Regions from separate parts of the Telluria sp. ZT3P39 genome, predicted to be linked through region 1. Evidence: predicted binding sites of a transcription regulator. Region 1 holds the regulator's gene; the other holds the start of a gene.
What was found. The regulator HrcA, encoded in region 1, represses chaperone genes, less so after heat shock. The targets are predictions, from matches to a motif close to TTAGCACTCNNNNNNNNNGAGTGCTAA.

Region 1 (4,189 bases):
GTGTTGACGCCACAGGTCTGGTGCGCCGGTTGGGTCTTGATCGAGATGTTGAACTCATCGCCATAGCCGAGCCGGTTCGGGAAGGTGAATTCCACCGGGTCGAGCGCTTTTGCCGGCGGCGCCACGGCCAGGTCGTTGCCATTGGTGGTCAGCACCAGGCCAGGATAGGACAGGCCTTCGACAACGCCCTTGATGGAATAATTGTTGTCGTCGCCACCGCCGCCGCAGGAGGCGAGGCCAAGTGCCAGTACCAGTGCGCCGGCCGGACGGATCAGGGAAAACTTCATTGGGTAAGCTCCGGGAGAATTAAGGACGGTTGACGCAGGCGATGGCGACGTTGTTGACGTCGTTCGCGCCCATCACGCCGCTGCCGTTGGCAACCGTGCAAGTCTGGTTGTCGGGCTGGGTCAGGATGGCGACGCCATACGGCGCGTCTTCGTTCACCGGGGTCATGGCGAAGGTCGTGGCGCCCGCCGCAACCGGGATGCGGTCGGCGCCGTTGACCAGCACCAGGTTATTGCCCGTCAGGCCGGACACCGTACCGGTCAGCTTGTGCGTCTTGACGGTGCAGGCGATGACCACGGTGTTGATGGTGAAGGCGACCTTGCCGGTATTGCGGAAGGCCTCGCATTTCTCGGCATTGCTCGGGATGCTCTTGACCGTGACGTTATAGTCGGAATCGGTTTCCTGCAGCTGGCTGAAGAAGAAGGCTCCCGAACCGTTGGCCGTCGGGGCGATGGTCAGGTCGGATCCGCCATTGTTCTGCAGGACCAGGCCCGGTTTGGTTACGCCGGAAAACGAACCGCCCAGCCCCAGGTCGCCGTCGCTGCCGCCACAAGCGGACAGGGCCAGCGCGCACGCCAGCGCAGCACCGGCACGCAGGTAGGAACTCTTCATAATTTCTCCAAAAATCACAACTGGTGGAATGCACAACCGCGCACTGAAGGTGGCGGCGGATAGATAATCGCCCAACATTTTAGTCCATTTGGCAAGCTGCTGGACGGTTTGCCTTTGTATCGGGGTGTAACCGACGGGCCCGCATTGATTTCTAGTTCCGGGCTCGCTATGCTTGGCTGTACGTTTACGGAGCAGACCCCACCATGACACCCCAGCGCCGCCCCTGGCCCAAAGCCGTATTGTTCGACCTCGACGACACCCTGTGGCCGATCGCGCCGGTCATCATCGAGGCCGAGCAGGTGTTGTTTGCCTGGCTGCGCGAGCACGCGCCGCTGGTCGCGCAGCAGTTCACGATCGACACCCTGCGCCATGCGCGCCTTGAATTACTTGCACGCAAGCCCGAATTCCAGCTCGACCTGGGCGCCTTGCGCCGCGCCGGCCTCATTGCCGCCTTCGAGCAGGCCGGCGAAGATGCCGTCAAGGTCGAACTGGCCATGACCGAGTTCTTCGCCGCCCGCAACGCCGTGATTCCCTACGACGACGTGCTGCCCGGGCTGCTGCGCCTGAAGGGCAGGGTGCGCATCGCCTCGGTCACCAACGGCAATGCCGACCTGCAGACGATCGGCCTGGAGCGCCATTTCGAGGTCTCGGTCGCGGCCCCGAACTTCGGCGTGGCCAAGCCCGAACCGGCGATCTTCCTGGAAGCCTGCCGCCGGCTCGCCATTGCGCCGCAGGAGGCGGTGTACGTGGGCGACGACCTGCGCCTGGACGTGCAGGGCGCCCAGCGCGCCGGCCTGCGCGCCGTCTGGATGAACCGCATGGGCAAGGAAAACACCTTCGCCGGCGAGATCGAGCCGGACGCCGAGGTGCACAGCCTGGACGGCCTGGTCGACTGGCTCAAGCGCGCGCACGGATAACTGGCGCGGCCCGCGCCGGAGCGTGCATAATAGTAGCGGACCCTCCCGCCTTCCTGGAATATGCAACTCGAACCCCGCGCCCAGACCCTGCTCAAAGCCCTCGTCGAGCGTTACATCGCCGACGGCCAGCCGGTCGGATCGCGCGCGCTGTCGAAGATTTCCGGTCTCGACGTGTCGCCCGCCACGATCCGCAACATCATGGCCGACCTCGAAGAAATGGGCTATGTCTCCAGCCCGCACACCTCGGCCGGCCGCATCCCGACCCCGCGCGGCTACCGCCTGTTCGTCGATACTCTCCTCACGGTGCAGCATCTCGACGAGCACGCGATGGAATCGCACCAGATGCGCCTGCCCCTGCAGCATCCGCAAAAGCTCATCGCCAATGCTGCCCAGATGCTGTCCTCGCTGTCGCAGTTCGCCGGCGTGGTGCAAAGCCCGCGCCGCGAATCGGTGTTCCAGCAGATCGAATTCCTGCGCCTGTCCGAAAAGCGCATCCTGCTGGTCATCGTCGACCCGCGCGGCGACGTCCAGAACCGCCTGCTGCTGACCGACGTCGACTACACGCCGACGCAGCTGATCCAGTCGGCCAATTACCTGAACCAGAATTTCGCCGGCCTCACCTTCGACCAGGTGCGCCAGCGCCTCACCGGCGAACTGCGCGAGCTGCGCGACGACATGGGGCGCCTGATGGCGATGGCCGTGGAAACCGGCAGCGCGGCGATGGCCGAAGGCGACGACATGGTCATTTCCGGCGAGCGCAATCTGCTGTCGGTGTCCGACCTGTCCTCGAACATGAGCTCATTGCGCCAGATGTTCGACATGTTCGAGCAGAAGACGGGGCTGATGCAGCTGCTCGACGTGTCGAGCAAGGCAGGTGGCGTGCAGATCTTCATCGGCGGCGAATCGAAGCTGGTGCCGATGGATGAAATGAGCGTGGTGACCGCGCCCTACGAAGTCAACGGCCGCATCGTCGGCACCCTGGGCGTGATCGGCCCGACCCGCATGGCCTACGAGCGGGTGATTCCGATTGTGGATATTACGGCGAAGCTGCTGTCGAATGCGTTGAGCAATTCGTGAGGGGACCGCGGTGCGGAGTCCGTCGCGTACGGATCCGCATCCTTGCACCATCACCCCTTGCGTGGACACCCCACCTTGATACAGTTCCCGTAAATCGCCAGCGAATGCTCGGCGATCTTGTACCCGCGTTCGGCCGCAATCGCGTGCTGGCGCGACTCGATCTCTTCGTCGTAGAACTCTTCCACGTGACCGCAATCGAGGCACACCAGGTGGTCGTGGTGCGAGCCGGCGTTGAGCTCGTAGATGGCCTTGCCGGTTTCGAAGTGGTTACGGTTGAGCAGGCCGGCCTGCTCGAACTGGGTCAGCACGCGGTAGACGGTGGCCAGGCCCACGTCCATGTTCTCCGCTAGCAGGATCTTGTAGACATCTTCCGCCGTCAGGTGCCGAACGGAGCTGTTCTGGAAGATTTCCAGGATTTTCAGGCGCGGCAGGGTAGCCTTCAGGCCGCTGGCCTTCAGGTCGGTGGGATTGTTACTCATGTTTGTTGCTCGTATATTGGCGGAGTGCTTTATGATATAGCGTTTTGGAGCTCCCGCTCAAACGTTTTGAGGTTACCTATGCGCGTCAAACCAGCCGTTCTCCGTCGATTTTCAGCCCGGGCAGCCCTTGCGGCCGGCCTCGCGTGCACGCTGATGCTCTCTGGCTGCGCCGCCTGGCGCAACCAGACGCGCCCTGCGCCGCCGGTGAGCACGGACCCGGCCGCGGTTGCCGCCGACGCGCAGAAATCGGCGGCCGCCGCCAACGCCGGCGCCCAGACGGTCCAGGCCAGCAAGCTGCAGAAATTCATGTGGATCTTCTCGCCTTACCGCCCCGACATCCAGCAGGGTAACTTCGTCTCGCAAGAGATGCTGGCCCAGCTGAAAGAAGGCCAGACCAAGGAGCAGGTGCGCTTCATCCTCGGTTCGCCGCTGTTGACCGACATGTTCCACGCCGACCGCTGGGACTTCCCGTTCTACCTCGCGCGCGGCAACGGCGAGCTGACCACCAGCCGCGTCACCGTCTTCTTCAAGGACGACAAGGTCGCGCGCTTCGAAGGCGGCAACCTGCCGACCGAACGCGAATACATCGACCGCATCGCCGGTCCGGCCAAGGTCAGCACCAAGGCCAAGCAGGAAACCCGCCCGGTCGAACCGGTCAAGGTCGGCGGCGCCCCGGTCATCCAGTAACGAGGCCACAGCATGACGACGCAACTGAAGATCGCCGTTGCCGGCGCCAGCGGCCGCATGGGCCGCATGCTGGTCGAAGCCATCCAGGCCGCGCCGGACGCCATCCTGGCCGGCGCGCTCGACATCGCCGGC
Region 2 (4,189 bases), on a different contig from region 1:
CCGCGCCATCGTCAACCGCCCGCAGATCATCCTGGCCGACGAGCCGACCGCGAATCTCGACCGCGCCGCGGCCGACCGCGTGCTCGACGCGCTGCGCGCCTTCCACGCGGTCGGCGTGACCTGCGTGATCTCGACCCACGACGAGCAGGTGCTCGACACGGCGGGACGCGTGATCCGCCTCGAACACGGCCAGTTGGTCGGAGGTGCGGCATGAGCCCGTGGATCCGCCAGCACCGCTTCGCCCTGCGCGCAGCGCTTTCGAGCGTACGCAAGGCGCCGGGCAGCTTCCTGTTCAACGTCCTGGTCGTCGCGCTCGCGCTGACCCTGCCCTTCGCCGGCATCACCCTGCTCGACAACGTGCGCCCGCTCTCCCAGCAGCTCTCGGTCGATCCGGAAATGAGCCTGTTCATGAAGCTCGAGGCCACGCGCGAGCAGGCTGCCGCGCTGGCGCCGCAGATCCGCAGCATCGTGGCCGCCAACGTGGGCGGCGGCGGACAGGCCAAAGTCAATTTCGTGGCGCGCGAAGACGCGCTGACCGCGCTCAAGGACAAGAGCGGCCTGAGCGACGTGCTCGACACACTCGGCGAGAACCCGCTGCCGGACAGCTATGTGCTCAAGCTAGAAGGCTATTCGGGCAACAATGCCGCCGCCGGCGTCGATGCGATGGTCGAGCAGCTGCGCGCACTGCCGGGCGTCGAGACCGTGCAGGTGGATTCGGCCTGGGTCAAGCGCCTGGCCGCCCTGCTGGCCATCCTGCGCCTGGCCCTGCTGCTGCTGGCCGTCACGCTCGGCATCGTGGTGATCGCGGTGGTGTTCAATACCATCCGCCTGCAGGTGCTCACGCAAAAGGAAGAGATCGCGGTGTCCAAGCTGCTGGGCGCGACCGACAACTTCATCCACCGGCCCTTCTATTACACGGGCGCCCTGCTCGGCCTGTGCGCCGGCGCCGTGGCGCTCGGCGTGGTCTTGCTGGGACTGGCGCCGCTGAACGGGGCGATTGCCGAATTCGCCAGGCTGTATGCATCGGAATTCCAGCTGGCGCCGCTCGGCGGCCTGGAAATCGCCGGCCTGCTGGCGATCAGCGCCGGCCTGGGCCTGATCGGCGCGATGCTGTCGGTGCAGCGCCACCTGGCGCGCGTCAGCTGATATAGATGTGGACGGCGCCCGCCGTCCACAAGCCTCTTTCGAACGGCTTAGCCGCCAGTCCCTACGTCCAGACGCGCCCTGCTCCTACAGGGCGTGGCCCGCTTACGTGCGCCATTCAACAGAAGCCCTGCCCAAGCCCCCTTAACCTGTCTTCAAGGATTTTCCAGCGCTCCCAGGCTCACTTTTGAGCTGCATCAATCAAACGGGGAGTAGCTGCTCTACAGTTGAAACGAACCGTGATTTTGATTCCTTTTGGCAATACTTTAGCCAAACTTAATCGACTTCGGCAAACCGATGGGTCGTCTAGCACTCATCACGGGAGAGTGCTAATATATGGCTTGAAGACAGCGAAAAATCAAGTGAAGCATCCCGGTAACAGACAGTAAATGGTGTCCCGCGACATGGGTCCGGAACACGTTGAGGATGCAGCAAGACTACTACGAGGAAATAAATATGTCCGCACAATCCGCATTGGTTCCTGCCGGCAGTCGTGCCCTGAACCTGGGTTTTACCGGCAATCTGGGCAATATTGACGCCTATATCTCGGCCGTCAACCGCCTGCCGATGCTGACCCACGAGGAAGAACAATCGCTGGCAAAGCGGCTGCGCGACGCAAACGACCTGGACGCCGCGCAAAAGCTGGTGCTGTCGCACCTGCGCCTGGTGGTCTCGATCGCCCGTGGCTACCTCGGCTATGGCCTGCCGCACGCCGACCTGATCCAGGAAGGCAATATCGGCCTGATGAAGGCGGTCAAGCGCTTCGATCCGAACCAGGGCGTACGCCTGGTGTCGTACGCGATGCACTGGATCAAGGCCGAGATGCATGAATACATCCTGAAGAACTGGCGCCTGGTGAAGGTCGCCACGACCAAGGCCCAGCGCAAGCTGTTCTTCAACCTGCGCAGCAACAAGGTCGGCCTCGATGCGATGACCCCAGGCCAGGTCGACGACCTGGCCAAGATGCTCGACGTCAAGCGCGAAGAAGTGATCGAGATGGAAACCCGCCTGTCGGGCCGCGACATCGCCCTCGAATCGCCGACCGACGACGACGACGACAAGTTTTCACCGATCGCCTACCTGTCGTCCGACCTGGGCGAACCGACCAAGGTGCTGGAAGCCGAGGCCGTCACCCGCCTGCAGTCCGAAGGCCTGGAAACGGCGCTCGGCAAGCTGGACCCGCGTTCGCGCCGCATCGTCGAAGCGCGCTGGCTGGCCAACGACGACGGCTCCGGCGCGACGCTGCACACGCTGGCCGAAGAGTTCGGCGTGTCGGCCGAGCGTATTCGCCAGATCGAATCGGCTGCGCTCAAAAAAATGAAGGGTGCGCTGGCGGCGTTTGTTTGAGCCACCTGCCCTTTCAAGTAAAAAACCCCGCTTCGGCGGGGTTTTTCATTGGTGCTGCAGAATCGTCTAGCGTTGCGCGAGCAGCGTGACGAATTCGCCGGGCGCCGCGGTGCTCGACAGCATGTGTGCCGGCATGGTCAGGGTGGCGTTGATCCGGTTCGATGAGGATTTTGCCGGGTCGTCGACGACGATCCGTAGTTGTTCGTCGCGCGTGACGAACACATAGGGCGAGACCGCAATCAGCTGTACTCTCCCGATGCTGCCCATGCTGGCATACATGCGGTTGCCCCACATGCTCAACTGCATGGACTTGCCGTTCGACAGGGCGTAGTTTCCCTTGATGCCGTCGAACTCTTCATACCAGACGTTACGCAGTTGCTGCGGCAGCACGATGCGCTCCGGCGGCGCAATGATGCGGACTTGCCCTGGTGATGGTATTTCCTGCGCAGTAGCCGCCCCCGACAGGGCGGCAACCACCACGGCGCATGCGATTGCTTTCATGATTGGCTCCTGATGCTCACAGCCCTCTTCCCACAGGCCGTTAGTTAAGTATAGGAAGTGCCAATGCAGAAGCGAGGATAATCTTGAACAATTGTTTGTTGGCGGCAAGGGGGTAGCCGCGGATAGAATGGGCCTTTCATCCGGCATAACAAGGAGAACCCGATGACCACCCCCTCGCCCTATGTCCCGCCCACCGTGTGGACCCCGCCCGCCGCTTCCGGCGGCACCTTCGCCAACATCAACCGTCCTGTCGCCGGCCCCACGCACGACGCCGAACTGCCGGTCGGCAAGCATCCGCTGCAGCTGTACTCGCTGGGCACGCCGAACGGCGTGAAGGTGACGATCATGCTGGAAGAGCTGATCGCGCTGGGCTATGTACAGGCCGAGTACGACGCCTGGCTCATCCGCATCAACGAGGGCGCCCAGTTCTCGAGCGGCTTCGTGGACATCAATCCGAACTCGAAGATCCCGGCCTTGGTCGATCGCAGCGGGCCGGAGCCGGTGCGCGTGTTCGAATCGGGATCGATCCTGTTCTACCTCGCGGAAAAGTTCGGGGCCTTTTTGCCGAAGGATGGCGTGGCGCGGGTCGAGACCATGAACTGGCTGTTCTGGCAGATGGGTTCCGCGCCTTTCGTGGGCGGCGGCTTCGGGCATTTCTACGCCTACGCGCCCGAGAAACTGCAGTATCCGATCGACCGCTATGCGATGGAAACCAAGCGCCAGCTCGACGTGCTGGAGCGCCAGCTGGCCGATCATCCGTATGTGGCCGGCAGCGAGTACACGATCGCCGACATGGCGATCTGGCCGTGGTATGGCGGCATGGTGCGCGGCGAGCTGTACGAGGCGGGCGAATTCCTGTCGGTGCACGAGTACAAGAATGTGCGCCGCTGGGCCGACGAAATTGCGGCCCGGCCGGCCGTCATTCGCGGCCGCAAGGTCAACCGGGTGCGCGGCAAGCCGGAGGAGATGGTGGCGGAGCGGCACGCGGCGTCCGACCTTGACTAATTAATCGCGGCCCGGCGCTTGTGCGAGGTGCCGGGCGATGTTCGAAAATTTCGATTGTATATCTGCAAATTACCCGTTTTTCAATCTTGCGGGTACAGCACATACTGACTCCATCGCATCGCAACCGCCGCGGCAAGCGGCTACAACAAGGAGCACGTCATGAACAATCCGAAACTCGAAGTCCTGACCCCGC

Region 2: a site for HrcA is predicted at 1,450-1,476, ahead of rpoH (RNA polymerase sigma factor RpoH). Genes of this name have one in related genera too.

What each region holds. Positions count from the first base shown of each region.
Region 1 covers NZ_JCASIH010000013.1:12,023-16,211, forward strand. Annotated here, with positions in the region: gene AC56LR_RS13625 (hypothetical protein) at 1-287, opposite strand, end outside; gene AC56LR_RS13630 (hypothetical protein) at 307-897, opposite strand; gene AC56LR_RS13635 (HAD family hydrolase) at 1,101-1,814, shown strand; gene hrcA (heat-inducible transcriptional repressor HrcA) at 1,875-2,891, shown strand; gene fur (ferric iron uptake transcriptional regulator) at 2,942-3,370, opposite strand; gene AC56LR_RS13650 (outer membrane protein assembly factor BamE) at 3,524-4,057, shown strand; gene dapB (4-hydroxy-tetrahydrodipicolinate reductase) at 4,070-4,189, shown strand, end outside.
Region 2 covers NZ_JCASIH010000003.1:16,717-20,905, reverse strand. Annotated here, with positions in the region: gene AC56LR_RS04215 (cell division ATP-binding protein FtsE) at 1-214, shown strand, start outside; gene ftsX (permease-like cell division protein FtsX) at 211-1,146, shown strand; gene rpoH (RNA polymerase sigma factor RpoH) at 1,600-2,490, shown strand; gene AC56LR_RS04200 (hypothetical protein) at 2,557-2,991, opposite strand; gene yghU (glutathione-dependent disulfide-bond oxidoreductase) at 3,154-3,996, shown strand; gene AC56LR_RS04190 (hydrolase) at 4,156-4,189, shown strand, end outside.